3 regions of the Haematobacter sp. genome follow, and region 3 is predicted to be linked to each of the others. Evidence: riboswitches for the same ligand, from Rfam matches in the RefSeq annotation. Region 3 holds a riboswitch; each other region holds the start of a gene.
What was found. A riboswitch is a leader RNA that binds a small molecule or an ion and turns the genes downstream of it on or off. The one in region 3 is predicted to bind cobalamin.

Region 1 (8,008 bases), on a different contig from region 3:
TGGGTCCGGGTTCGCCGTCCTCATCGAGGAGCAGCTTCGGCACGAGGAACAGGCTGATCCCCTTGACGCCCGGCCCGCCATCGGGGAGCCGCGCCAGCACGAGGTGGCACACATTGGGCATGAAATCCCCGTCGCCCCAGGTGATGAAGATCTTCTGCCCCGAAATCGCGAAGGTGCCGTCGCCGTTGTCCACCGCCTTCGTCACCAGCGCGCCGACATCCGACCCCGCGCCGGGTTCGGTGAGGTTCATCGTGCCGTTCCATTCCCCGGAGGTCAGTTTCGGCAGGTAAAGGCGCTTCAGCTCATCCGTGGCGTGATGCTCCAGCGCCTCGATCTGGCCCTGGGTGAGCAGGGGGTTCAGGTGCAGCGACAGGCAGGCGCCGGAGAACATCTCGTTCACCGCCGTGGCCAGCGTGATCGGCAGGCCCATCCCGCCGAATTCCGGGGCCGCCGACATGCCGACCCAGCCGCCCTCCGCGATGGCGCGATACCCTTCGGCAAAGCCGGGAGAGGTGCGGACGACGCCGTTCTCCAACTTTGCGGGCGTCAGATCGCCTGCCCGGTTCAGCGGCGCGAGGACATCCCCCGCCAGCTTGGCCGCCTCATCGAGGATCTGCTGCGCCAGATCGCGCGTGGCATCCGCATAGGGCTCTGTGGCGGAGAGGCCCTGAAAACCAACGATATGATCGAAGATGAAGGTCTGATCCTTCACCGGCGCGCGAAAAGCCATCGAATTCTCCCCTCGCACCTTGGCGGCGACCGCCCGGGCGCGTATCTCGGCATCAACTGGCACGAAGGCTAAACAAAGCAACATGACCGGCAAGCCCCAACGCAGCGTCACTGGAACCACACGCCGTCTCGCCCCTGACGGCGCGGGGATAGAGACCGCGGCGCGCCTTCTGGCAGAGGGGGGGCTGGTGGCCCTGCCGACGGAAACGGTCTATGGGCTGGCCGCCGATGCGCGGCAGGATCACGCGGTGGCGCGCATCTTCGAGGCGAAGGGGCGGCCCCGGTTCAATCCTCTCATCATCCATGTCGCCGATCTGGCAGGCGTGGGCCGCTATGCCCGGCTGACGCCGGAGGCGGAGCGGCTGGCCCGCGCCTTCTGGCCGGGGCCGCTGACGCTCGTCCTGCCGCTGCTGCCGGAAGCGGGGCTGTCGCCGCTGGTCACGGCGGGCAATGACAGCGTGGCGGTGCGGGTGCCCGCGCATCCCGTCGCACAGGCGTTGCTCCGCCGGTTCGGCGGGCCTCTGGCCGCGCCATCCGCCAATCCCTCGGGCCGGGTCAGCCCGACCCGCGCGGCCCATGTGCTCGACGGTCTTGACGGGCGGATCGAAGCGGTGATCGACGGCGGAGAGGCCGCCGTGGGGGTGGAATCGACGATCGTCGGGCTGCTGGAGGCACCGCTGCTGCTCCGCCCCGGCGGGCTGGCGCTCGAGGATCTGGAAGCCGCTTTGGGCCGTGCGATCCCCGCGCCCGCGGCCGATCCGGCGCGGCCCGTCGCGCCGGGGCAGCTCTCCTCCCACTACGCGCCGCGGGCCGAGATGCGCCTCGCCACCCGGCCCGCACCGGGGGAGGCATGGCTCGGCTTCGGGCCCCAGGATGCGGGCGCCACGCTGAACCTCTCTCCCGCAGGTGATCTGACGGAAGCGGCGGCCAACCTCTTTCACTACATGCGGGAAATCGACACCGGCCCCGGAACGGTCATCGCCGTCTCACCCATCCCGGAAACCGGGTTGGGGCGCGCGATCAACGACAGGTTGCGCCGTGCCGCCGCCCCACGGCCCGTGACCGATCCGTTTGACCGATCAGCTTAGCAGGCTGCCGAAGAAAGGGTTTCAGACCCGCGTTGGACCCGCGTGGCGTGGAATCCTTCACCCTCTGCGAACACCAGCCGAAAATCGACACGCTTCAGGCAAGTCCGGGTCAGATCTGCCGATTCCCAGAGCGCAGGCATGACCCTTGCGAACTTTTTCAGCAGGCTGTCAGATCCCATGATCCGGCTGCGCGGTGACTGGCTCAGGGACCTTTTGCGCCGCATTCTCTGTTCAAAGGCTGCGCCGGATTTGCCGGTGGCGCGCCTCAGAAAGGGGGACCGGATGCTGAGCCGCATGCTCATCGGACGGGATGCCCGCAAGGCGACGACATCGGTCGCGCTCGCACAGGAGGAACGCGATGGCGAGGTCCGCCACTGCGGCCACCGCGCCGAACGCCGGAACCCTCAGGCCCTGCCGCCGAAGGCCGACAGGCTTATCGGATCCACGCCCATCGACCGGATCGCGGCAAGCCACTTCGTTCCGTTGTCGGCGGCGAAGACGAGGTCGGGAAGCGCGTCGCACACCAACCAGTCATCGCGGAGAATCTCGTTCTCCAACTGACCCGGGCCCCAACCTGCGTAGCCCAGCGCCAGGAGCGCCTGCCCCGGCCCAGTGCCGCGCGCGATCTCCCGCAGGATATCGGGCGTGGTGGTCATCGCGAAGTGGGGGCCGACCTCTATCGTCCCGGCCTCCTCCTCATCGATCTGCGGCGAATGGAGGACAAAGCCGCGGGCGGCTTCCATCGGGCCGCCGACATGGATCGGGCAGCGGCCCCCGAGGTGGGGTATGGAAAGCTGGTCCAACAGCGCCTCAAAACTGATATCCGCAGCCGGCTTGTTGACGACAAGCCCCATGGACCCCTGCGGAGAATGGGCGCAGATCAGGATCACGCTCCTTTCAAACCGCGGATCGCCCAGACCGGGCATCGCGATGAGGAGCTTGCCCCCCAGGTCAGACATATGCGTGGTCCTGTTGCTCATGAGCATAAGATGGCGCACCGGACTATCGGCACAAGCGGAGATTGCGTCGCATGGGAGACAATGCCATCTCTTCGCCGGAATGTGATTTCAAGTCCTGCGACATCCCGCCGACAGTCCCGCCATGATGCTCAGCCCGCTCCCCCTCCTCGCCTTTGCCGCAGCGACGCTGCTGCCTGCCCTCGCGGGACATGCCGCCCCAACGCGTCCGCAGGACGTGGTGCAGGCAGAGGTTCTTCCCGGCTGGCGGCAGGCCGATGGCAGCCATCTCGCGGCCATCCGCCTGACGCTCGCCGACCAGTGGAAGACCTACTGGCGCGCACCGGGGGATGCGGGCATCCCGCCCGGTTTTGACTGGAGCGGCTCGGAGAACCTGGCGGATGTGACGCTGCACTGGCCCGCGCCGCATGTGTTCGAGCTGAACGGAATGCGCACGGTCGGCTATACGCGCGAGCTGGTCCTGCCCCTGGAAATCCGCGCGCGGAATGCGGATCAGCCCATTTCGCTGCGGAGCCATGTCATGCTGGGGGTCTGCCGCGACATCTGTGTGCCGGTCGATCTTCGGATCGACGCCGTCCTGCCGGTGACGAAGCAGCCGGACCCGGCAATCCGCGCGGCCCTGGCCTCCGGCCCGCTGGATGCAGACATGGCAGGGGTAAAGAGCCTGCGCTGCCGTGTGGAGGCAATCCCGGACGGGCTCCGCGTGACGGCCTCCTTTCAGGCTCCATCGCTTGGGGGACGGGAACTTGCGGTGTTTGAGACACCGGACCCCTCCGTCTGGGTGTCGGAAAGCGATACGCGGCGGGAGGCCCATGGCGTGACGGCCTCCGCGGATCTCGTTCCCCCTCCCGGAGAGACGCTGGCGCTGGACCGTTCCCGGCTGCGCATCACGCTTATCGGCGACAGGGGCGCGGTGGATATGCTGGGCTGCCCGGCGGGCTGACATCGCGACATAATGTCGCGCGATCATACCGGTTATGCACAAAATTATGGCAAAATCAGGAACGCTGCGCCTCGCATGCCCTGATCCTTTCTGTTAGGGAGCGTGCCCGCCGCTTCGCCGGCAGGTCCAGTATGATCCCAGTATGATTGGAGTATCCATGTTTCGCAGCCTTCCGCTGATGTCGCTTCTGCTTGCCACCCCCGCCTTCGCGCATGATTTCCGCGCGGGCGATCTGACGGTCGGGCATCCCTATGCTTTCGAGACGACCCGAGACGGGCAGGCACCGCAGGGCTATTTCTCCGTCACGAATGCGGGCGCGACCGATGACCGGCTGGTCGCCATCCGCCCGGCGAAGGGTGAAGCGAGCCTCCGTACGGCAGAGCGTTTTCGGAACATGGTTGCCACCACTTCCGCAGGCCCCATCACCATTCCCGCCGGAGAGACCGTGCACCTGAGCCCCACCGGCCCGCATGTGAGCTTCACCGCGCCCGAAACCCGTCTGTGGTCCGCTGCCGACCGGATGGACGCGGTTCTTGTGTTCGAAAACGCGGGCGAAGTCCCGGTCGTATTCAATGTGGAGGCCCGCAAGGCCGGCATGGGCAACGGGCATTCGCCCAACTGATCCGGCCATTCGCGAAGGGGGCGCCCCCCTTCGCGCTTGACAAGAATCGGCGGAGCGGATCATCCATGGTCTGCTTCGGTTCCGGTAAGGCCGGATGAAAAGGGAACTGCGGTGCGCCTTCGGGCAAGACCGCGGCTGCCCCCGCAACTGTGAGCGGCGAGCGACGGCCAAGAACGTCACTGGAGGTCCGCCTCCGGGAAGACCGGCCCGAGCGATGACCCGCGAGCCAGGAGACCTGCCGCAGCGCTCACCCATTTCCGGCGCGGGGTGCGTCTGGAAAGCGGCCCTTCCGCAGAGGTGACGTCACCGGCCTGCGGGACTCCCATCAGGCCATTCTGCAATTCGCGGGCCGCCATGTATGCGGCATCGCGTTGGAAAGGCCCCTGCGATGACCTTCACTGGCATCAGGACGATCACAGTTCTTACCGCCCTCGCCCCGCTGGCCGTTCATGTCCCGCTGGCCGCTCATGCCCAGACCGGCTCTCCGGTGATGCTGGACAGCATCGTGTTGTCCGGCGGGCTTACCCCCATTGCCGCGGGTGCCTATGGGCGCGCCTTCACCGTGATAACCGCGGCGGAGATCGATGAGCGCGGCATCCGCACCGTACAGGACGCGCTCCGCGGAGTGCCGGGCGTCTCCGTCACCTCCGCCGGCCCCAGCTTCACGCAGATCCGCCTCCGGGGCGCAGAGGCGAACCACACCCTCATCCTCATCGACGGGGTTCCGGCGACGGGCGGCAATGACGAGTATATCCTGACCGGGCTGGAAACCGCGAATGTCGAGCGGATCGAGGTGCTGCGCGGCCCTCAGTCGGTCTATTTCGGCTCGAATGCGTCTGCCGGGGTCATCAACATCATCACCCGGCGGGGAGAGATCGGCACGCATTACGGCGGTGCGGTGGAGGTCGGCAACGGCTATGCGGCCTCCGGCTGGGTCACCCAGCGGACGGAGCGGGGCGGGTTGTCCTTCAACGTCTCGAAGCGGGACGATCACGGCTACAACCCCGCCTTCACCGGCAGCGAGAAAGACGGGATTGACCGCCGCACCATCGGGTTGACCGGCGACTGGCAGGCGACGGAGGCCCTGAAGCTCGGCTTTACCCTGCGGCATTCCGAAGAGAACTATGGCTACGACGCGACGAACTATGCCGCCACCGGCTATCGCGATTATCTGATCGACGATCCGCACCTCACGGGGGAGCGCAAGGAGTTCACCGGCTCCCTCTGGGCCGAATACGAAATGCTGGAAGGACGGCTCGTCAACCGGCTGGAATTTCAGAACTCGGTCTTTCGGCAGGGCACGACGGAGGCCGCGGAGACGCGGGGGGAGACGCGCGCGCTGAAATACCGGCTCAGCTACGGGCTGGACGGCCGGCCGGTGACCGAGGCGCGGCACCTGCTCAACGTCATGCTCGAACGGTCGGAGGACGAGAACGACACTGCCCGCGACTATGATCGCGCCAACAATTCGGTGGCCGTGGAATACCGCGGCTCCTTCGACACGGGCGTGGATGTGCAGGCGGGCCTCCGCCATGACGATTTCGACACGTTCGAGGATTTCACGAGCTGGAACATCGGCCTGTCGTGGCAGATCCCGGACAGCGCTTTCCGTGTGCATGCCTCTGCCGGGCGGGGACTGGTGAAACCCTCCTATTACGAGCTTTTCGCCAATGACGGTTACACCATCGGCAATCCCGCATTGAGGCCTGAGCGCAACACCGGCTACGATATCGGCGTCGAGGCGGAACTGCTGAACGGACGCGGGCTGATCGACGTCACCTACTTCAACGAGAAGATGGAAGACGAGATCACCTATGTCTATGGCGCCGCCCCGGACGGGAGGGCGAGCTACATCAACCAGCGGGGCAAGAGCCCGCGTGAAGGGGTGGAGATCGCCGGGCGGTTCGATGCGACGGAGGATCTGCGTCTGTCGGTCAGCTACACCTATCTGGACGCAAAGAACCCTGACGGCACGGTGGAAGTGCGCCGCCCCCGGCATGAGCTTGGTCTGGGCGCCACGCAGCAGGTGCTGAACGGTCGCGGATCGCTCACCGCCGATATCCGTTACGTGGCGGGCAATTACGATACGCAGTACTGGGGCTTCTACGAGACGAAGGAACTGGGCAACTATACGCTCGTCAACCTCGCCGCCGGTTACGATCTCACGGAAAACCTCCGCGCCACCGCCCGCGTGGTGAACCTGTTCGACAAGGAGTACATGGACGTCTGGGGTTTCCGAAACCAAGGGCGGCAGGCCTATCTCGGGCTGGAGGCGAAATGGTAGCACGGCTCATCGGGACGGCGCTTCTCACCTTCGCGGTTTCCGCGCAGGCCGCGGAGCTTGCCGCCCGGACGGAGACCGACGCTTCGATGGCGCCCGCGTTCCCTGCGGCCGCCGTCCTTACCCCATTCTCTCGACCTTTCCTGACGTCGATGCCCGTGCCCTATACGGGGCTTGAAGCGGGGCGCATCGCGGCTCTCGGCACCGCTTCGGTCAGCGCATCGGCGGTTTCAGAAACATTCGCCCTCACCGGGGCCACCGGAGCGGGGCTTGAAGCGGGGCGGCTCAAGGTTCCCGGAACCGTTTCGGGCATCGCATCGGAAGCACCCTTTGCGGCACCCCTGGCGGTTGCAGAAACCCTCCTCACCGGAGTCGCCGGACGCGCCGCCCTTATGCCGGAAGGAGGGCCGGATGCCGCACCGGGGAGGGGCGCGTCTCTGACCCCTCTCTCTGCTGCGCGGCGGGATCGCGTCACGCGACAGCGCGTCATCGGTCGCGCATCTTTGGCCCTTGTCTCTGCCGCGCAGCGGGGGCCGACTCCCCTGTTCGCAACCTCCGCCGCTGTCGCGGGCCTTGCGACCGGAACAGCGCAAGACGCTTCGGCAGACAGCAGGACGCCCCATGCCCTTGCTCCGAGCGCCGCTCACGTGGACACGTCCGCCCCTCCGGTATCCGCAGGGGAGAAACGCGCCGGAGCGGAGGCCCCTGCGTCCAGCCCCGCAGCAGGGACCGCCGCCGTCTCCAGACGCGTCGTCTCGGTGAACCTCTGCACCGACCAGCTTGCCATGATGCTGGCGGCACCGGGGCAACTGGTCTCCATCAGCCATCTCGCAAGTGATCCCCGCTCTTCCGCCATGACGGAGGAGGCAGCCCGCTACCCCCACAACCACGGGCTGGCGGAGGAGATCGTTCTGCTGCAACCGGACCTCGTGCTGGCCGGGCGCTACGGCTCCGCGGCAACCACCGCTCTCCTGCGCCGCATCGGCGTGCCGGTCGAGGTGTTTGACCCGGAGACCAGCCTCGCCGGTATCCGCGACAATGTCCGGCGGATGGGCGCGGCTCTGGGCCGGACGGCGGAGGCGGAAAGCCTCGTCAAGCGGTTCGACGCCGACCTCGCCGCGCTTGGCCAACCGCCCGCCGACCGGCGCCGCGCGGCGCTGTATTATGCCAACGGCTATACGGCGGGCGATGCCAGCCTTGCGGGAGAGATCCTTGCCGCTGCGGGGCTTGCCAATATCGCGTCGGAGCTTGGACTCCGCGGCGGCGGCATGGTGTCGCTGGAACAGCTGGTGCTGGCCGATCCCGACCTGATCATCCGGGGGGAGCGCTATGCCGGATCGTCCCGCGCGGAGGATCTTCTGGATCACC
Region 2 (8,008 bases), on a different contig from region 3:
CCGGCACCAGGATCGGCACATTGCCGGAATAATCCTCCACCTCGAAGGTCAGCCAGTTGATGGAGGTGAAATCGTCGTAGCGCGCCCGCGTCCAGGCGGCGTTCCCGCCCAGCTTCACGTCGTCGGACAGCTGGAACGCCCCGGCCAGTTCTACCCCTCGCGAGGATTGCCGCCCGACCTGCTGCGTGGCGAAGGTCGCCGAGTCGAATACCAGCAGGTTGCGCTTGATGATATCGAAGACCGCCAGCGACCATTCCCCGCGCCCTTCGAACACCGATTGCTTGACGCCCAGTTCGAACTGCCTACCGGTCGTCATGTCGAAATCCGTCATGGAGGCGGAATAGTCGAGCAGCGGCAGGTTCACCGGATCGGTCGCATAGGACATCTGGACATAGAAGACGGTCGCGGTATTCGGTGCGAAGGTCAGGCCCAGCCGGCCACCCGGCCCCTCAAAATCGGCGGAGAAGTCATTCGCGGCCGATATGTGATCCTCACGCTCCACCGTGAACCAGTCGTAGCGCAGGCCGGCGCTGATCGCCCATCGATCGGTGATCTCGAGCCGGTCCTCGGCGAACACTGCATGCTGGTCGAGGGTGGAGTGATAGCGGGGGACCAAGTCATCCGGCAGCGGAAAGCGGCCTACCTCCGGGTGCCACGGATCGACGAAGCGGGGGGCGTAGGCCGCGAAATCGGCAAAGTCGGATTTGGCGCGGTTCACGTCGAAGCCCAGAAGCAGCTGGTTGCTCCGCCCCGCCACATCACCGCTGAACCGCACGTTAGCGCGCGTACCGAATTGAGACTGATCCTGCCGGATGCGACGGAATTCATCCACGGTGACCAGATCCGTCGCGGGATCCCAGAGATAGGTTTCGGCATTGCGGAAGGTTCGCCGGCTGTCGATGCCGTAGATCACCCATTCCACACCGACGGTATCGGAGGGGGTCCATTCCGTGCGAAGCTGCATCCAGCTGTCGCGGAAGCGATTTTCGGCGTCCGAGACGTTGAAATTGTTGTTCCGGAAGGATTCGACAATCGTTCCGTCCCGCAAGGGGGTACCGAAATAGGCGGGTGGCTCGCGATCCGCATGGGCGCCGCTCAGCGTGACCTTCACATCGTCCGTCGCTTCCCAGGCCAGTGCACCGGAAAGGACGAGATTGCGGCTGTCGGTATCGTCGACCCAGCCTTGCGACGCGTCGCCCACGGCGTTCAGGCGGAAACTGAGCCGGTCGTTCAACGAACCGCCCGCGTCATAGGCCAGCCGTGTGCGCAGGTTGCTGTCGAGCAGCGCAGCCACCTCCTGCCGGATCGGACCGGCGAAGGGACGCTTGGGCTGGATGTCGATCGTTCCGCCGATGGCGCCGGTGCCGTGCATGACCGATGCGGGCCCGTGCAGTACTTCGATCCGCTCCACGAGCCAGCTGTCGAAGGGGAAGCTGATATTGCCCCGGCCGGGGAAAAGCCGTGTACCGTCATAGAGCTGCATCACCGAATTGTTGCCCTGGAATCCGCGCAGCGCATAGGCGCTGCCGAACACGGGCGCCGCGACCGAGGTCACTCCGGGAATGTCTTGGGTGACAGCTTCGACCACATCAGTCTGCCCGCGCGCGGCGATGGTTGCAGCCGTGACCACGGAGATCGAGGCGGGAATATCTTTCACGGACACCCCGAGGCGGCTACCAGATGTGGCCGGAGTGGTAAAACCCAGCGTGGGCGGGCCGGTGATCACCACGGTGTCGAGCGTGGTTTCCTGGGCGTGAAGCAGGCCCGCCGGACAGGTTGAAAGCGCGAGCAGGGCCAACATCAGCCGGCGGGGATTTGTGGAAAAGATGGACATGCATAGCCCCTGGGGCAAAAGACACGTCACTTGCGAACGCAGGTCCATAGCCGGGCGCAGCCCGGAGACTTCCCCCGTCAGGACACCCCGCCCGACGTGTTCGCGCGTGAAATCGGCCGACGGCAGGTCTCCTGGCTCACGGCTCGAACGGAGGTCTTCCCCTTCCCGGGCGCAGGCCCAGTGGTAAACGAAGACCGCCTTGCCGCCTACAGTTGCGGGGACAGCCGCAGCATGGGCCAAGTTAGCCGCACTGCATTCCCTTTTGATCCCCGAAGGGAACCGTCCCCCGAGCGCTAGGATCACCGACCCGTGATGTCAACTGAATTGCTGCGCACCGCGATGTCTTTTCAGCAGGCGGCTTGGGCGAGCCGACGTCACTGGAGGAGAGATGGCGCGTTTGATGGGGCACCGCGCGCGCCGACGCAGATGCGACGCCGGATTTGGGTTCCGTCCGATTTCCGGCGTCCGTAAGTGCAGGCTCGATCATCATTGATCGCAGTCCTATTTCCGGCTTGTCGCGAGTTCCTCCACCCGGTTCGCCGCTGTCTCCAGAAGACTCTTCGCAAGGCCCTCATCCGCTGTCAGGCGGGCAAGGACGAGCGCGCCGACCATGGTCGATACTGCCGCCAGCGCTGCAGGCGATGGGTTCGCGCCTGCCGGAGTTCCCAAAGCCGCATCGGCGATGGAGAGGTGGGCACGCAGACCTTTCTCCATCTCCGCCCGGACTTCGGGCGCGTGGCGGGGGGCGTCCGAACCCAGCGTTGCCAGGGGGCAACCCCGATCCCGCATTGCGACATGTGCGGGCGAGAGGTAGAAGGCCGCAAGGGCTCGGAGCGGTGCATCGGGGTTCGCGTCAACGACCTCGGTCCAGCGAGAGGACGATCGCTCGACCGCACGGGCGGTGGCCTGGGCGGCAAGATCGTCTTTCGAAGCGAATTGCTTGTAGAACCCGCCCGGCGTCATCCCCGCGGCCTGCATCAGGTCCTTGAGCCCGATACCGTCGTAGCCGTGTTCGCGGAACAGCTGGCTGGCTTCGTCGATCACCCTCTGCCGGTTCGCCTCGGCCTGGACGCGGCTGACCCTCATGGTGCTATCCCCTTCGCTTCGCCTGGGACCGGAATGGCCCGGCCCGTCGGATCGCGCAAGGCCGATAGCAGCATAAACGACCCATAGGCGACCAGCCCGAGCGCCAATGCGGCATAAAGCGCCCGGATATCGTCCGTCGCCTCAAGCGCCAGCCAGCCGCCACCAAGGGCGATTGTCAGCCGCAACAAACCGGCGGCCAGCGGCATCAACAGCTTCTGCTGCCCCTGCGCCGCGAAGTAGAGAACAAGCCCCAGCCCAAAGAAGCCGTAGAACGGCCCGACAATCCGCAGATAGGCGCGCCCGGCGTCGATCATGCCGGGTTCTGCGCTGAAAAGCGTCAGCCAAGCCACCGGGAACAGGGCAGCGACCAGCCCCACCACCTCGGTCACAGTAAAGGCCAGGACCGCCCCGGTCAGGGCGATCTGCCGAGCGCGGCGGTGCTGCCCCGCAGCCATATTGGTGCCGACCAGCGCCACCAGCGGTGCGCCGATGCCGAAGACCAGCGGGATCAGCAGGTATTCGAGCCGGATGCCGGTGCCGAAGCCCGCCACCGCCTCGACCCCCAGCTTTGCCGCGATGATCGCGGTCGATCCCGCGATCACCAGATTTGTCAGCAGCGACTGGACCGATGACAGTGCGCCGATCCGCAGGATACCCCAGAACAGCGCCCACCGAAGTGGCTTCAGGCGGAACCGCGCCGGATTGCGGCCAGAGGCGACGTAGGCGCCAAGCACCAGCATTCCGGCGATGTAGTAAAGCACCAGTGCCAGGCCGCCGCCCGCAATCCCCATGGCGGGGACGGGTCCTGCACCAAAGATCAGCAGGGGCGATACGGGCACCAGAAAGACCACGCCCAGAACTGTCACCATGGCTGGAACCAGCATGTTCCCGGTTCCTCGGATGACGCTGGCCAGCCCGTTCATCAGCCAGGTGAAGACGTTTCCGGCAAAGACCACGTTGGAATAGAGCACCGCCGCCTCCAGTTCTTCCCCGCTGCCGCCGAGTGCTGCGTAGATCCGCCGCCCCCAGATCAGGAACAGGATCGAGAAGGCGAGGCCGATCACGAGATTGACCACCACTGCATGCAGGACAAGAGCGTCGGCCTCATTTCGGCGGCCCGCGCCGAGCGCCCGCGCGATCGATGACGAAATCGCCCCGCCGACCGCACCGGCCGAAATCGTGGTCATCAGCATGACCACCGGAAAGACCAGCGCCATGCCGGCCAATGCGTTGGTGCCGAGCTTGGAGACCCAGAAGGTCTCGATCAGCCCGGTCGAGGCCTGTGCCAGCATGATCATCACATTGGGCAGGGCCATGCGGATCAGCAGCGGCAGGATCGGCGCATCCAGCAGGCGTTGGGTCCGCCGATCATGCTGGACGGTGGATGACGCCGAGATAGCCGTCATCCGACCAATTCCACGGCCAGTGCAATGCCCTGACCACCACCGATGCACAGGGTCACCATCCCGCGTGACAGGCTGTCTCGCTGCATCGAATGCAGCAGCCGCGTCACCAGCACGGCCCCGGTCGCGCCGATGGCATGGCCATGGGCAATGGCGCCACCCTCGACATTGATGATGTCGAGAGGCAGGCCAAGCTCCTGCGCGACGGCAAGTGGCACGGCGGCAAAGGCCTCGTTGATCTCGATCCGCTCCAGATCGCCCAGGGTCCAGCCGGCATGCGCCAGCGCCTTTTCGACGGCGGGCACGGGGCCAAGGCCGAAGAGCCCCGGCTCCACCGCCGCCACACCATAGCCGGCCAGCCGGGCCATCGGCGCAAGGCCCCGCCGCTCAGCCCAGACCCGGTCGGCAACCACCACGGCTGCGGCCCCGGCGTTCAGCCCCGGCGCATTGCCGGCGGTGATTGTTCCGTCCGGCCGGAAAGCCGGTTTCAGCCGTGCCAGCGCCTCAGCGGTCGTATCGGGGCGGGGCGCCTCGTCCCGGAGAAAGACCTCGGTTCCCTTCCGCGTGTTCACCTCGACCCCGGTGATCTCGGCCGCGAACGACCCCGCTGCCTCCGCCGCTGCAAAATTCTGTTGCGAGCGCAGTGCGAAGGCATCCTGCGCTGCACGGCTCAGCCCGGCACGGGTGACGAGATCCTCGGTATGCCAGCCGGAATGCTGGCCCGAAAATGCATCGTTCAAACCGTCGGTCAGGAGGCTGTCGAGGATCTCCGCCGGGCCCATGCGATAGCCCCAGCGTCCCTCTGTCAAAAGATAGGGCGCGCGGTCCATGTTCTCCATCCCGCCTGCCAGCGCCACCGGCACCACCCCGGCCGAAATCTCCTGCGCGGCGCTGACGATGGCTTGCGCGCCAGATCCGCAAACGCGGTTGACCGTCAGCGCGGGAACCGAGACCGGCAGTCCGGCATGGATTGCGGCCTGCCGCGCGGGGTTCATCCGGTTGCCCGCCTGGATGACATTGCCCATGATGACCGAGCCGATCTCGACCGGATCGAGAGCTGCACGAGCCAGGGTTTCGCGCAGGACCGTGGCCCCAAGCGCCGTCGCCGGGATGGATTTCAGACTGCCGTTGAAACTGCCAATCGCGGTACGAACCGGGGCGGCAAGTATGATGTCGGAACGGGTCATGGGAAACTTCCTTCGGGTGTAAGTGGGCGGCGGTGGGTGCGCCTCCGCGTCATTTCAGGAGAGTGCCGCCCGCCGCGCGGTGCCACCGAACCCTAGGGCGACGATGGCAAGTGCGGCGACGAGGCACAGGACGCCGGCGGCGAAGAAGGCGGGAAGATAGCTGTCATAGGCGGTGCGCGTGGCTCCCGCACCCCAGGCCGCTGCCGCGGCGCCCAACTGGTGGCCTGCAAAGACCCAGCCGAAAACGATGTTCGACCGGTCGCCGAAATGCTGGCTGGCCAGCTTTACCGTTGGTGGCACCGTTGCCACCCAGTCGAGGCCATAGAAAATCGCAAAGATCGACAGGGCATAGAGGCTGAAATCGCTGAACGGTAGCCAGACCAGGGACAGCCCGCGCAGGCCGTAATACCAGAACAGCAGCCACCGGCTGTCATAGCGGTCTGACAACCAGCCCGAGCCGACCGTGCCGACGAAGTCGAAGACGCCGATCAGCGCCAGCATCCCCGCTGCTGTCACCGCCGCCAGACCGAAATCCCCGCAAAGCGCGATGAAATGGGTCTGGATCAACCCGTTGGTCGAAGCACCGCAGATGAAGAAGGTGCCGAACAGCAGCCAGAACATCCGCGTCCCCGACGCCTCGCGCAGGGTCACCAGCGGCGAGGCGAGCATTGCGCCAAGGCTTTGCCGCGGCGGTGCCGGAACCACCGCCGTCGCCCCGAAGGGGGCAAGGCCAAGGTCGGACGGATGGTCGCGCATCAGCACCAGCACCGCTGCGGCGGAAATCAGCAGCGTGGCCAGCGACAGGATCAGCGCGCCCCGCCAACCGAAGCTTTCCGTCAAGCGGGCCATAATGGGCAGGAAGACCAGTTGGCCGGTGGCGGTGCTGGCGGTCAGCAAGCCCATCACCAGTCCGCGCCGACTGGCGAACCATCGCGCCGCAACGGTCGCACCTAGAACCATTGCCGTGAGTCCGGTGCCGAAGCCCACCACCACTCCCCATAGCAGGGTGAGTTGCCAGAGCTCGGTCATGAAGAACGATCCAAGGATGCCAGCCGCGATCAGGGTTTGCGAGGCAAGGATCACCGGTCGCAGCCCAAAGCGGTTCATGAAGGCCGCGGCGAAAGGGCCCATTAGACCGAAGAGCAGCAGGCGGACCGCGAAGGCGCCAGAGATCTCGGCGTTTGTCCAGCCGAACTCGGCTTCCAGCGGCCCAATCAGGACTCCAGGCACCCCAACGGCGCCTGCAGTGATGAGCATGGTCAGGAAGGTGGTTGCTACCACAATCCAGCCGTAGTGCAGCCCACGCTCTGACAGACGGGCGGCAAGCGGAACGGAGGGCCTCATCATACGTCCCCGTCTTGTGCGGCGATTCTCTGCATACGCGTACCTCCAGGCTATCATTTAGATTACATAAATAATCTAAATGACTGATGCAATCGCCAACGACTCGACGATGGTCCCCAATGCTTACCGATCCGCGATGTAAGGGGCTTGCCAGGGTGGCTTGTGCCACGACGGACGCATCGAAGACTGTCGAACTCGCCCGGCTTTGTCAGACGGATGGGTCATGAGTTGACGTCGATCACGACGCGCCCTTGCACTTGGCCTTGCAGAAGCCGGCCTGCGATTGCGGGCACCTCGCCAAGCGGCGCGACGCGGGTGGCCAGCGCGAGCTTTGCCAGATCCAGATCTGTCGCCAGCCGCTGCCAAGCTTGCAGTCGTACGTTTTGCGGGGCGTTGACGGAATCGAGCCCGGCCAATGTGACGTTGCGGAGGATGAAAGGCAGAACCGAGGTTGGAAGATCGGTGCCCTGCGCCATGCCGTTTGCCGTGACGACCCCGCGATACCGGGTCTGCGCCAGCACGTTTGCAAGGGTTTGGCTGCCGACGGAGTCAACGGCTCCGGCCCAGCGGGGGGCGGCGATGGGGGCCCCGGGTGCAGATAGTTCCTTGCGGTCGATGACTTCTGCCGCGCCAAGCGCGAGCAAATCGTTGGCCAGTTCCATGCGACCGGTCGAGGCGACCACGCGATAGCCGAGCTCGGACAGTAGGGTGATCGCGATCGATCCGACGCCGCCGTTTGCACCGGTAACAAGGATGTCGCCACTGTCCGGCGTTACGCCGCCGTGCTCCAGCGCCAGTACCGCCAACATAGCGGTATAGCCTGCCGTTCCGATGGCCATGGCATCCTTGGTGCCGATCGCATCGGGCAATTTGATCAGCCAGTCGCCGCTCAGCCTGGCTTTCTGGGCATAGCCGCCATGGTGGTTCTGGCTAAGTCCCCAAGAGTTTGCGACCACCCGGTCGCCGGGGGCAAAGCGCGCGTCGTCCGAACTGCGCACAGTTCCGGAAAGGTCGATACCGGGGATGAGCGGAAAGCTCTGGATGACCGGAGATTTTCCGGTGATGGCAATCGCATCCTTGTAGTTGACCGTCGAGAACTCGACATCGACGGTAACGCTGCCCTCCATCAATGCGCTGTCGTGAAGATCGACGAG
Region 3 (8,008 bases):
GACGGAGGCAGCAATCAACGCTTTCGCTGCCCAGTTCCGCCGGAAAGCCGTCGACCGGGTCGGTGGACGGGCGGGCGTGCCTCCGCTCTCTGACCATTCCCTGCCGTCCCTCGCCGCGGACACGGGCATCCGCAATCGGTCCGATCGTTTCTGGTAAGGTTGCCGCATCACCGCGGCCATGGACAAACCGGCTGTCTATGCGCACAACTGGCCCGGGCGTGGCGCTCCGATACGCGCCACGCAGAGGGAGAGAGGGCCGGGATGATGCAAAGACCCCAGAGTGATGCCGCGTTGACGGAACCTGTCGGCTACATGCGCCGGACGCGGGACTGGTATCTGGGCCTTGGCTATGACACGCCCTACGAATGGGCCCACAATCCCGACGCGCCCTTTGCGCCTTTGACCCTTCCGTTGGCCGAAAGCACGGTCACCCTCATCACCACCGCCGTTCCCTACGATCCGGCCAAGGGTCCGCAGGGACAGGGCGCGCCGTACAATTCCGCAGCGAAGTTCTACGAGGTCTATTCCCTCCCCACCGCCACAGACCCGGACCTGCGGATCGCCCATGTCGGCATCGATCGGGAGAATGCCGACATGACCGATCAGGGCGCGTGGTTCCCTCTGGCGGCGCTGCGACAGGCGGCTGCGCGGATCGGGTGGATCGCCCCCCGGTTTCACGGTGCTCCGACCAACCGCAGCCAACGCCATACCATGGAGGTGGATGCGCCGGAAATACTGGCCCGCTGCCGGGAGGATGGCGTGACCGCCGCGATTCTGGTGCCGAACTGCCCCGTCTGCCATCAGACGGTCACGCTCGTGGCCCGGCATCTGGAGGAAAACGGCATTTCCACTGTCATCATGGGCGCGGCGAAGGACATCGTGGAGCATGCCGGCGCCCCGCGTCTGCTGTTCAGCGACATGCCGCTCGGCAATGCGGCGGGGCGTCCCAACGACCCTGACTCTCAGCTGCGCAACGTTCACCGCGCGCTCGACATGCTGGAACGCGCGCCCGGACCTCGGACGACAATGCACTCTCCGGAGACGTTTTCGCCTGATATGGGCTGGAAGCTCGATTACTCCAACATTCACAGCCGCACCCCCGATGAGGTCGCCGTTCTGCGGGCCGAAGCGGAGAGCGCGCGGCTGACCGCCCGGCAGATCAGGGCCGAGACGCTCGGCGCGTCCTGACCTCCAGCCCGGCCCGCAGGTAGCGGCGGAGCGCGCGTTCAGAACTCGACCCCCGCCTGTGCCCGGATACCGCTGCGGAACGGGTGTTTCACGGCCTGCATCTCCGTGACCAGATCGGCAACCTCGATCAGGTCGGATTTCGCGTTCCGCCCGGTGAGCACCACGTGGGTCATGGGGGGTTTTTCGTCCCGAAGGAACGCCACCACCTCTGCTATGTCGAGATAATCGTAGCGGAGCGCGATATTGATCTCGTCGAGGAGCACCATACGGATCGCGGGATCGCGGATCATCTCTTTCGCCTTTTCCCACGCCGCCCTCGCGGCAGCGCGATCGCGGGCAAGGTCCTGCGTCTCCCACGTGAAACCCTCGCCCATGGTGTGGAACCGGCAGAGGTGGCCGAAGCTGCCGGTCAGCAGATCGCGCTCCCCGGTGGTCATCGCCCCCTTGATGAACTGCACCACGGCGGTTGGCATGCCATGGGCGATGGAGCGCAGCACCATGCCGAAGGCGGAGGAGGACTTGCCCTTCCCCGGACCCGTAAGAACGATCACCAGCCCCTTCTCTCCGGTCCGTTCGGCCATCATGCGGTCCCGCGCTGCCTTGATGCGCGCCTTTTTCCCCGCATGGGCGGCGGCTTCCTCCGGCGTGATAGTGTCATCGGGCACGGCACTCTCCTTGACTTCCGGCGCGCGGCGTGGCTTGGCTGTCCGCATCGCTGGTTCCTGCCATATGGCAGGCTAAGAGGGAATGCGACAGGCTTCACCGCCCCAACGCAGCCGCCCCCGCGACCGTGACCGGAGAGGTCGCCCGCAGAGCCACTGGGAAACCGGGAAGGTGGGGCGCCCGCCAGGGGAAACCCTGACATCCGCAAGCCGGGAGACCTGCCGCGATCTGCCGCCCCGAGGGCGGTTGTCCGAAGCCGCGGCCGGGGTGTGCCGCAGGGCGGTGATTGCCGTTCCGGCAGCCCCGTTCTGCTCCCGTCCGCCAAGACCGTCTGGCCGGAGGGGCCGATGAGCGATGCAATGGAACTGGTGGTCTGTACCACCTGCCGCCTGCAGGGTGCCGACCCGAACGTCGCCCCCGATGCGCCCCGCGATGGCGCGCGCCTGTCCGACGCGCTTGCGCGCGCGGGCATCGACCACCGGCGCCAGCCGTGCCTGTCCGCCTGCTCGCGGGGCTGTGCCGTGGTGCTTCGCGGGCCGGGGCGCTGGACCTATGTGCAGGGCGCACTGAACCCGGACCTCCACCTCGATGACCTGATCGCCATGATCCACGCCTATGCGACCGCGCCCGATGGCGTGGTGCCGTGGCGCGCACGGCCCGAAGTCATCCGCAAGAACACCATCGCCCGCATACCGCCCCTGGAGGATTGAATGTCCATCGAAAAGACCCCCGTCACCATCGTCACCGGATTTCTGGGCGCGGGAAAGACCACGCTGATCCGGCATCTTCTCCAGAACCCCGGCGGACGCAGGCTGGCGGTGCTGGTCAACGAATTCGGCGATGTCGGGGTGGACGGCGACCTGATCCGCGCCTGTGCGGATGCCGATTGCCCGGAGGCGAATATCGTCGAGCTTACCAACGGCTGCATCTGCTGCACCGTCGCCGATGAGTTCATCCCCTCCATCGAGCGGCTGATGGCGCTGGAGCCGCGGCCCGATCATATCGTGATCGAGACCTCCGGCCTTGCCCTGCCGAAGCCGTTGCTGAAGGCGTTTGACTGGCCCGACCTGCGCTCGCGGATCACGATCGACGGCGTGGTGGCCGTGGCGGATGCGGAGGCGGTGGCGAAGGGCCTTTTCGCGCCCGATCCCGCACATCCGGGCGACGCGTCGGAGGTCGATCACGAGACGCCGCTGTCGGAGGTGTTCGAGGATCAGATCGCCTGCGCCGATATCGTGCTGCTGTCGAAGGCCGATCTGGCCGGTGAGGCCGGGTTGGCCGAGGCGCGCAGGGTGATCGGCGCCGAAGCACCCCGCGCGCTGCCCATGATCGCGCTCACCGAAGGCGTGATCGACCCCCGCGTCGTGCTGGGCCTCAACGCCGCGGCAGAGGATGGGCTGGACGCCCGCCCCTCCCACCACGACGGGGAGGAGGAGCATGACCACGATGATTTCGATACCATTGTCCTCGACATGCCGGAGATAGCCGATCCTCAGGTGCTCGCCGAGCGGGTCGCGGCGCTGGCGGGTGAGCAGAGGATCCTCCGCGTGAAGGGCCATGTGGCGGTGACGGACAGGCCCTTCCGCCTTCTGGTTCAGGCCGTCGGCCCGCGCGTCCGCCATCAGTTCGACCGCCTCTGGGGGGAGCAACCGCGGCAGGGGCGGCTCGTCATCATCGCGGAGAAGGGCGATCTTGATGCCGAAGCCGTGCGTGCGGCGCTCCTCTGATGCACGTCCTGTTCCGCGAAAGCCACGGGCTGGAGGAGACGGTCACCCCGCAGGATCTGGGGCAATCGCCCGCGGACCTTGTGGTGTTGTCGTTTTCCGACAGCGATCTGGGGGCTTTCGCGGCGGGCTGGCATCGGGGGCGGGAGGGGTTGCCGTCCTTGCGGCTGGCCAATCTGTCCGCGCTCGCCCATCCGCTGTCCGTGGACACTTATGTTGACCGTACGCTTTCGGGGGCGAAGGGGGTTCTGATCCGGCTCATCGGGGGCGCATCCTGGTGGTCCTACGGCGTGGAGCAGGTTTCGCGACTGGCACGGGAGCGGGACATCGCCCTTGCCATCCTGCCCGCAGACGGATGCCCCGATCCGGCGTTGGACGCCGCCTCCACGCTCCCCGTGGCAACGCTGCGGCGGCTTTCCACCCTCTGCGAAGCAGGGGGAGAGATCGCGGCGCAGGGGGCTCTGGCACAGCTTGCTCTGGCCGCGGGGCTGTATGCCGGACCCGTCCCCGGGCCGAAGACGCTGCCCTCCTTCGGCTTCTGGCATCCCGATACCGGCCCCATGACCGATCCACCCGGCGGCACGCCGCCGCTTGTCGCCATTCCATTCTATCGCGCATGGCTCGCCGCGGCGGATACCGATGGGATCGCCGGTCTGATCCGGGGGTTTGAGCGGGAGGGCTTTCGCGCCGCAGGTCTTTTCCTGCCAAGCCTGAAGGACAGCGCCGCCGCCGCATGGCTTCGTGACATCTTGCCTGCGCTGGCACCTGTGGCGATCGTCAACACCACCGCTTTCTCCGCCCGAAGCGAGGGGGCGTCGCCGCTCGAGGCGGCCCGCGTGCCGGTGTTTCAAGCGATCCACGCCACGTCCGCACGCGCGGCGTGGCAGGCGTCCGGGCGCGGTCTTTCCCCCTCCGATCTGGCGATGCATGTCGCGCTGCCGGAGGTGGACGGGCGGATCGGCGCAGGCGTGATCTCTTTCAAGGAGCCGCGGGCCCGGAATGCGGATCTGCAGTTCACCCAGTCCCGGCATGGGGCGGATCAGCCGGGTATCGCCGCGACGGTCGCCCGTGTGCGCGCCTGGCACCGGCTTGCAACCCTGCCCCCCGCAGAGCGGCGCGTAGCGCTTGTCCTGTCCACCTACCCTGGCAAGGCCCACCGGGCGGCACATGCCGTGGGGCTCGACGTGTTTGCTTCGGCAGAGGCGATGCTTGAGGATTTGCGCCAAGCAGGTCATGTGGCGCCCTCCGGCCCGGCGCTGGAAGCGGCGCTCGACGAAACGGTGCATTGGCCTCTCGCCTCCTACCGCCACACGCTCCAAAGCCTTCCCGAAGCATTGCAGGCGGAGCTGCGCGCGACCCATGGCGATGTCACGGATGCGGGCTTCGCCTTTCACGCCACCCGTCGCGGCAACGTGGTGCTGGCGCTTCAACCGGAGCGCGGCGGCGGAGAGGACCGGGAGGACGCCTATCACGATACGACCCGCGTCCCCTGCCATGCCTACGCCGCCTTCTACCTCTGGCTGCGCGAGCAGGTGGATGCCATCGTGCATATCGGCGCGCATGGCACGCTGGAATGGCTGCCCGGCAAGGCCGCCGCGCTTTCGCCTGTGTGCTGGCCGCAGGCGCTGACCGGCCCGATGCCCGTGATCTATCCGTTCATCGTCAACGATCCGGGAGAGGCCGCACAGGCACGCCGCCGCCTTGGTGCCGTGACGCTCGGCCATCTGCCGCCGCCCCTGGCCGAGAGCGGCCTTTCGCCGGAGCTTCTGCGGATCGAGCGGCTGCTGGATGAGTATTCCACCGCCGACGGGCTGGACCCGCCGCGCCGCGCCCGGCTGATCTCCGCCATCCGGCAGGAGGCTCAGCGGGCGGGCATTGAGGACGACCTTGGCCTTCCGGGGAGCGCATCAGCGGCGGAGGCGATTCCGCGTATCGACCGCTTCGTCTGCGACGTGAAGGAAAGCCAGTTCGGCGAGGGACTGCACATATGGGGTCGCGGCACGCCGCAGGCGGGGGGCGGACTGGCAGGGGATCCCGCCTCCGTCGAGGCGGAGCAACGGGCTCTCCCCGCCGCCCTCTCCGGCAAGCCCATGCCGCCCGGACCGTCCGGCTCACCCTATCGCGGGCGCAGTGACGTTCTGCCGACGGGGCGCAACATGTATGGCACGGACCCGCGCGCCGTTCCCTCGCGCGCGGCTTACGCACAGGGGGTAAAGCTGGCGGAGGAACTGGTCCGGCGTCACCTGCAGGATCGGGGCGACTATCCACGCGGGCTTGTGGTCAATCTCTGGGGTTCGGCGACGATGCGCACGGCGGGAGAGGACTTCGCCATGGCGCTGCATCTCGCGGGTGTGACGCCGGTCTGGGACAAGGCCTCCGATCGGCTGACGGGTTACGAGATCATCCCCCTCGCCCTCATGGATCGCCCGCGGACGGAGGTGACGCTGCGGGTTTCGGGCCTGTTCCGCGATGTCTTCCCCGACCTTGCACGGCTTTTCGAAGCCGCGACCGGGGCGCTCGCCCTCAGGGACGAGGCCGCGGACATGAACCCCTACGTCGCATCCCCCGGTGGCCCGCGGGTCTTCTGCCCGGAGCCGGGCAGCTACGGTCTTGGCATCGCGCTCGGCGGCCTGACGGAGGATCACTGCCGCGCGGCGGGCGAGGCATGGCTCGCGGCCTCCGCCCACGATGCGAGCGGCGCTCCCGCCCGTGCTGCGCTGGAGGAGCGCTTGCGGAGCGCCGACAGCTTCGTCCACACGCAGGACCTCCCCGAGACGGACCTGCTGCTGGCGGAGGACTATGCGGCGCATGAGGCAGGTTTCGCGGCGGCAATGGCCCGGATCGGGGCGCCGGCCCCCGCGCTTTACCACCTTGACGCGACACGACCCGAACGCCCCCGCGCGCGCCCGTTGGCCGAGGAAATCGCCCGGGTGGTCCGGGCACGGGCGGCCCATCCCCTCTGGATACGCGGCATGATGCGGCACGGCTTTCGCGGCGCGGCGGAGATCGCCGCCACGCTCGAACACATGGCCGCCTTTGCCCATCTGGCAGGCGTTGTGCCCCCGCATCTGTTCGACCTTTACCACGCGGCGACGCTGGATGAGCCTGACGTTCGGGACTTCCTCGCCCTTGCCAATCCCGCAGCGCTCGCCGCGATGGAGGGGTGTTTCGCAGCTCTCGCCGAAGCGGGCCTCTGGCAATCCCGCTCCAACAGCCGCGCAGCGGGGCTTGCATGAGGCATAACGTGAAGGGCTGGTGTCCCGGTGCGCTCCGCCCCATGGAAGCCGGGGATGGGCTGATGGTCCGGCTCCGCCCCCGGGCCTCGCGGCTCGGCGCAGGGCAGGCGCTGGCCCTCGCCGATCTGGCGGAGTCGCACGGGTCGGGGGAGATCGACCTTGGCAGCCGGGCGAGCCTTCAGCTCCGTGGCATCCGGCAGGAGGCGCTTCCCGAACTGCGCCAGGCACTGGACACCCTCCGCATGCTGGACGCCGACCCGGCGAGAGAAGCGCGGCGGAACGTCCTGACGACGCCCATCGCGAACGATGCAGAGACCCTCGGACTGAGCGCCGCGCTGGAGGCTGCGCTGGCAGAGGATCTGGCGGAGGAACTGGATCTGCCCGCGAAATTCGGCTTTGCCGTGGATACCGGCGCAAGGGCGATCCTCGGCGGCGCCTCCGCCGATATACGGCTCGAACGCGCTGCGGAGGGGCTGATTGTGCGGGCCGACGGGATGGCGCTTGGCGAACGGGTCAGCGCGGCAACAGCCGTGGGGCGGGCAATGGATATCGCCCGGTGGTTCTGCGCGCATGCCGCTGGCCATCGCCGTATGGCCACTCTCATCGCCGCGGGGGGTGAGCCTCCGCTGAAAGCCGCGTCTCCGCCGCTCCGGGGCGAGCTGCTCCTGCCCGGCAATACGGAATTGGGGAGTTGCGTGGCGCTGCCCTTCGGGCGGTTGACGGCGGCGACGCTCCGCGCGCTAGCCGTGGCACCCCTCCGGCTAACCCCCTGGCGGTCGGTGCTCGTGGAAGCGGCGGTGCCCCCGTCGCCGGACTGGATCATCGACCCGGCCGATCCCCGGCTCCGGGTCAGCGCCTGTCCCGGGCAACCGGCCTGCGGTTCCGCAAGTGTGGTGACACGGGATCTTGCCCTATGGCTGGCCCCGCACCTGCCGGGGTCGGTGTCGCTGCATGTGTCGGGATGCGCAAAAGGCTGCGCCCATCCACGATCCGCAGCCCTCACGCTCACCGGCCGCAGGGGCAGGTTCGACCTGATCCGCCACGGGCGCGCGGGCGACCCTCCCGCCCTGAGGGACCTATCCATCGACGATGTTCATACCCTGCTGAGAGGCCCGCTTGCCCCACCTTTATGAAACAGACGGCGCGGCCATCTATCGCGCCAGCTTTGCCACAATCCGCGCCGAGGCCGATCTTGCC

Region 1: linked by a shared signal. The riboswitch ahead of RT513_RS09590 (TonB-dependent receptor plug domain-containing protein) and the one ahead of RT513_RS03115 (DUF1636 domain-containing protein) in region 3 are both predicted to bind cobalamin.
Region 2: linked by a shared signal. The riboswitch ahead of RT513_RS18680 (TonB-dependent receptor) and the one ahead of RT513_RS03115 (DUF1636 domain-containing protein) in region 3 are both predicted to bind cobalamin.

What each region holds. Positions count from the first base shown of each region.
Region 1 is NZ_DAMDHB010000012.1:27,831-35,838, reverse strand. Features, by position in the region: gene RT513_RS09615 (acyl-CoA dehydrogenase) at 1-730, opposite strand, end outside; gene RT513_RS09610 (L-threonylcarbamoyladenylate synthase) at 813-1,817, shown strand; gene RT513_RS09605 (YqgE/AlgH family protein) at 2,222-2,776, opposite strand; gene RT513_RS09600 (protein-disulfide reductase DsbD domain-containing protein) at 2,919-3,737, shown strand; gene RT513_RS09595 (copper chaperone PCu(A)C) at 3,895-4,359, shown strand; cobalamin riboswitch at 4,419-4,617, shown strand; gene RT513_RS09590 (TonB-dependent receptor plug domain-containing protein) at 4,748-6,643, shown strand; gene RT513_RS09585 (ABC transporter substrate-binding protein) at 6,637-8,008, shown strand, end outside.
Region 2 is NZ_DAMDHB010000047.1:2,588-10,595, forward strand. Features, by position in the region: gene RT513_RS18680 (TonB-dependent receptor) at 1-1,834, opposite strand, end outside; cobalamin riboswitch at 1,938-2,133, opposite strand; gene RT513_RS18685 (TetR/AcrR family transcriptional regulator) at 2,336-2,920, opposite strand; gene RT513_RS18690 (MATE family efflux transporter) at 2,917-4,326, opposite strand; gene RT513_RS18695 (thiolase family protein) at 4,323-5,510, opposite strand; gene RT513_RS18700 (MFS transporter) at 5,565-6,854, opposite strand; gene RT513_RS18705 (MDR family oxidoreductase) at 7,076-8,008, opposite strand, start outside.
Region 3 is NZ_DAMDHB010000002.1:192,155-200,162, forward strand. Features, by position in the region: gene RT513_RS03100 (aminotransferase class III-fold pyridoxal phosphate-dependent enzyme) at 1-157, shown strand, start outside; gene RT513_RS03105 (glycine reductase) at 265-1,188, shown strand; gene cobO (cob(I)yrinic acid a,c-diamide adenosyltransferase) at 1,227-1,853, opposite strand; cobalamin riboswitch at 1,888-2,092, shown strand; gene RT513_RS03115 (DUF1636 domain-containing protein) at 2,199-2,561, shown strand; gene cobW (cobalamin biosynthesis protein CobW) at 2,562-3,578, shown strand; gene cobN (cobaltochelatase subunit CobN) at 3,578-6,811, shown strand; gene RT513_RS03130 (cobalamin biosynthesis protein CobG) at 6,808-7,944, shown strand; gene RT513_RS03135 (precorrin-8X methylmutase) at 7,928-8,008, shown strand, end outside.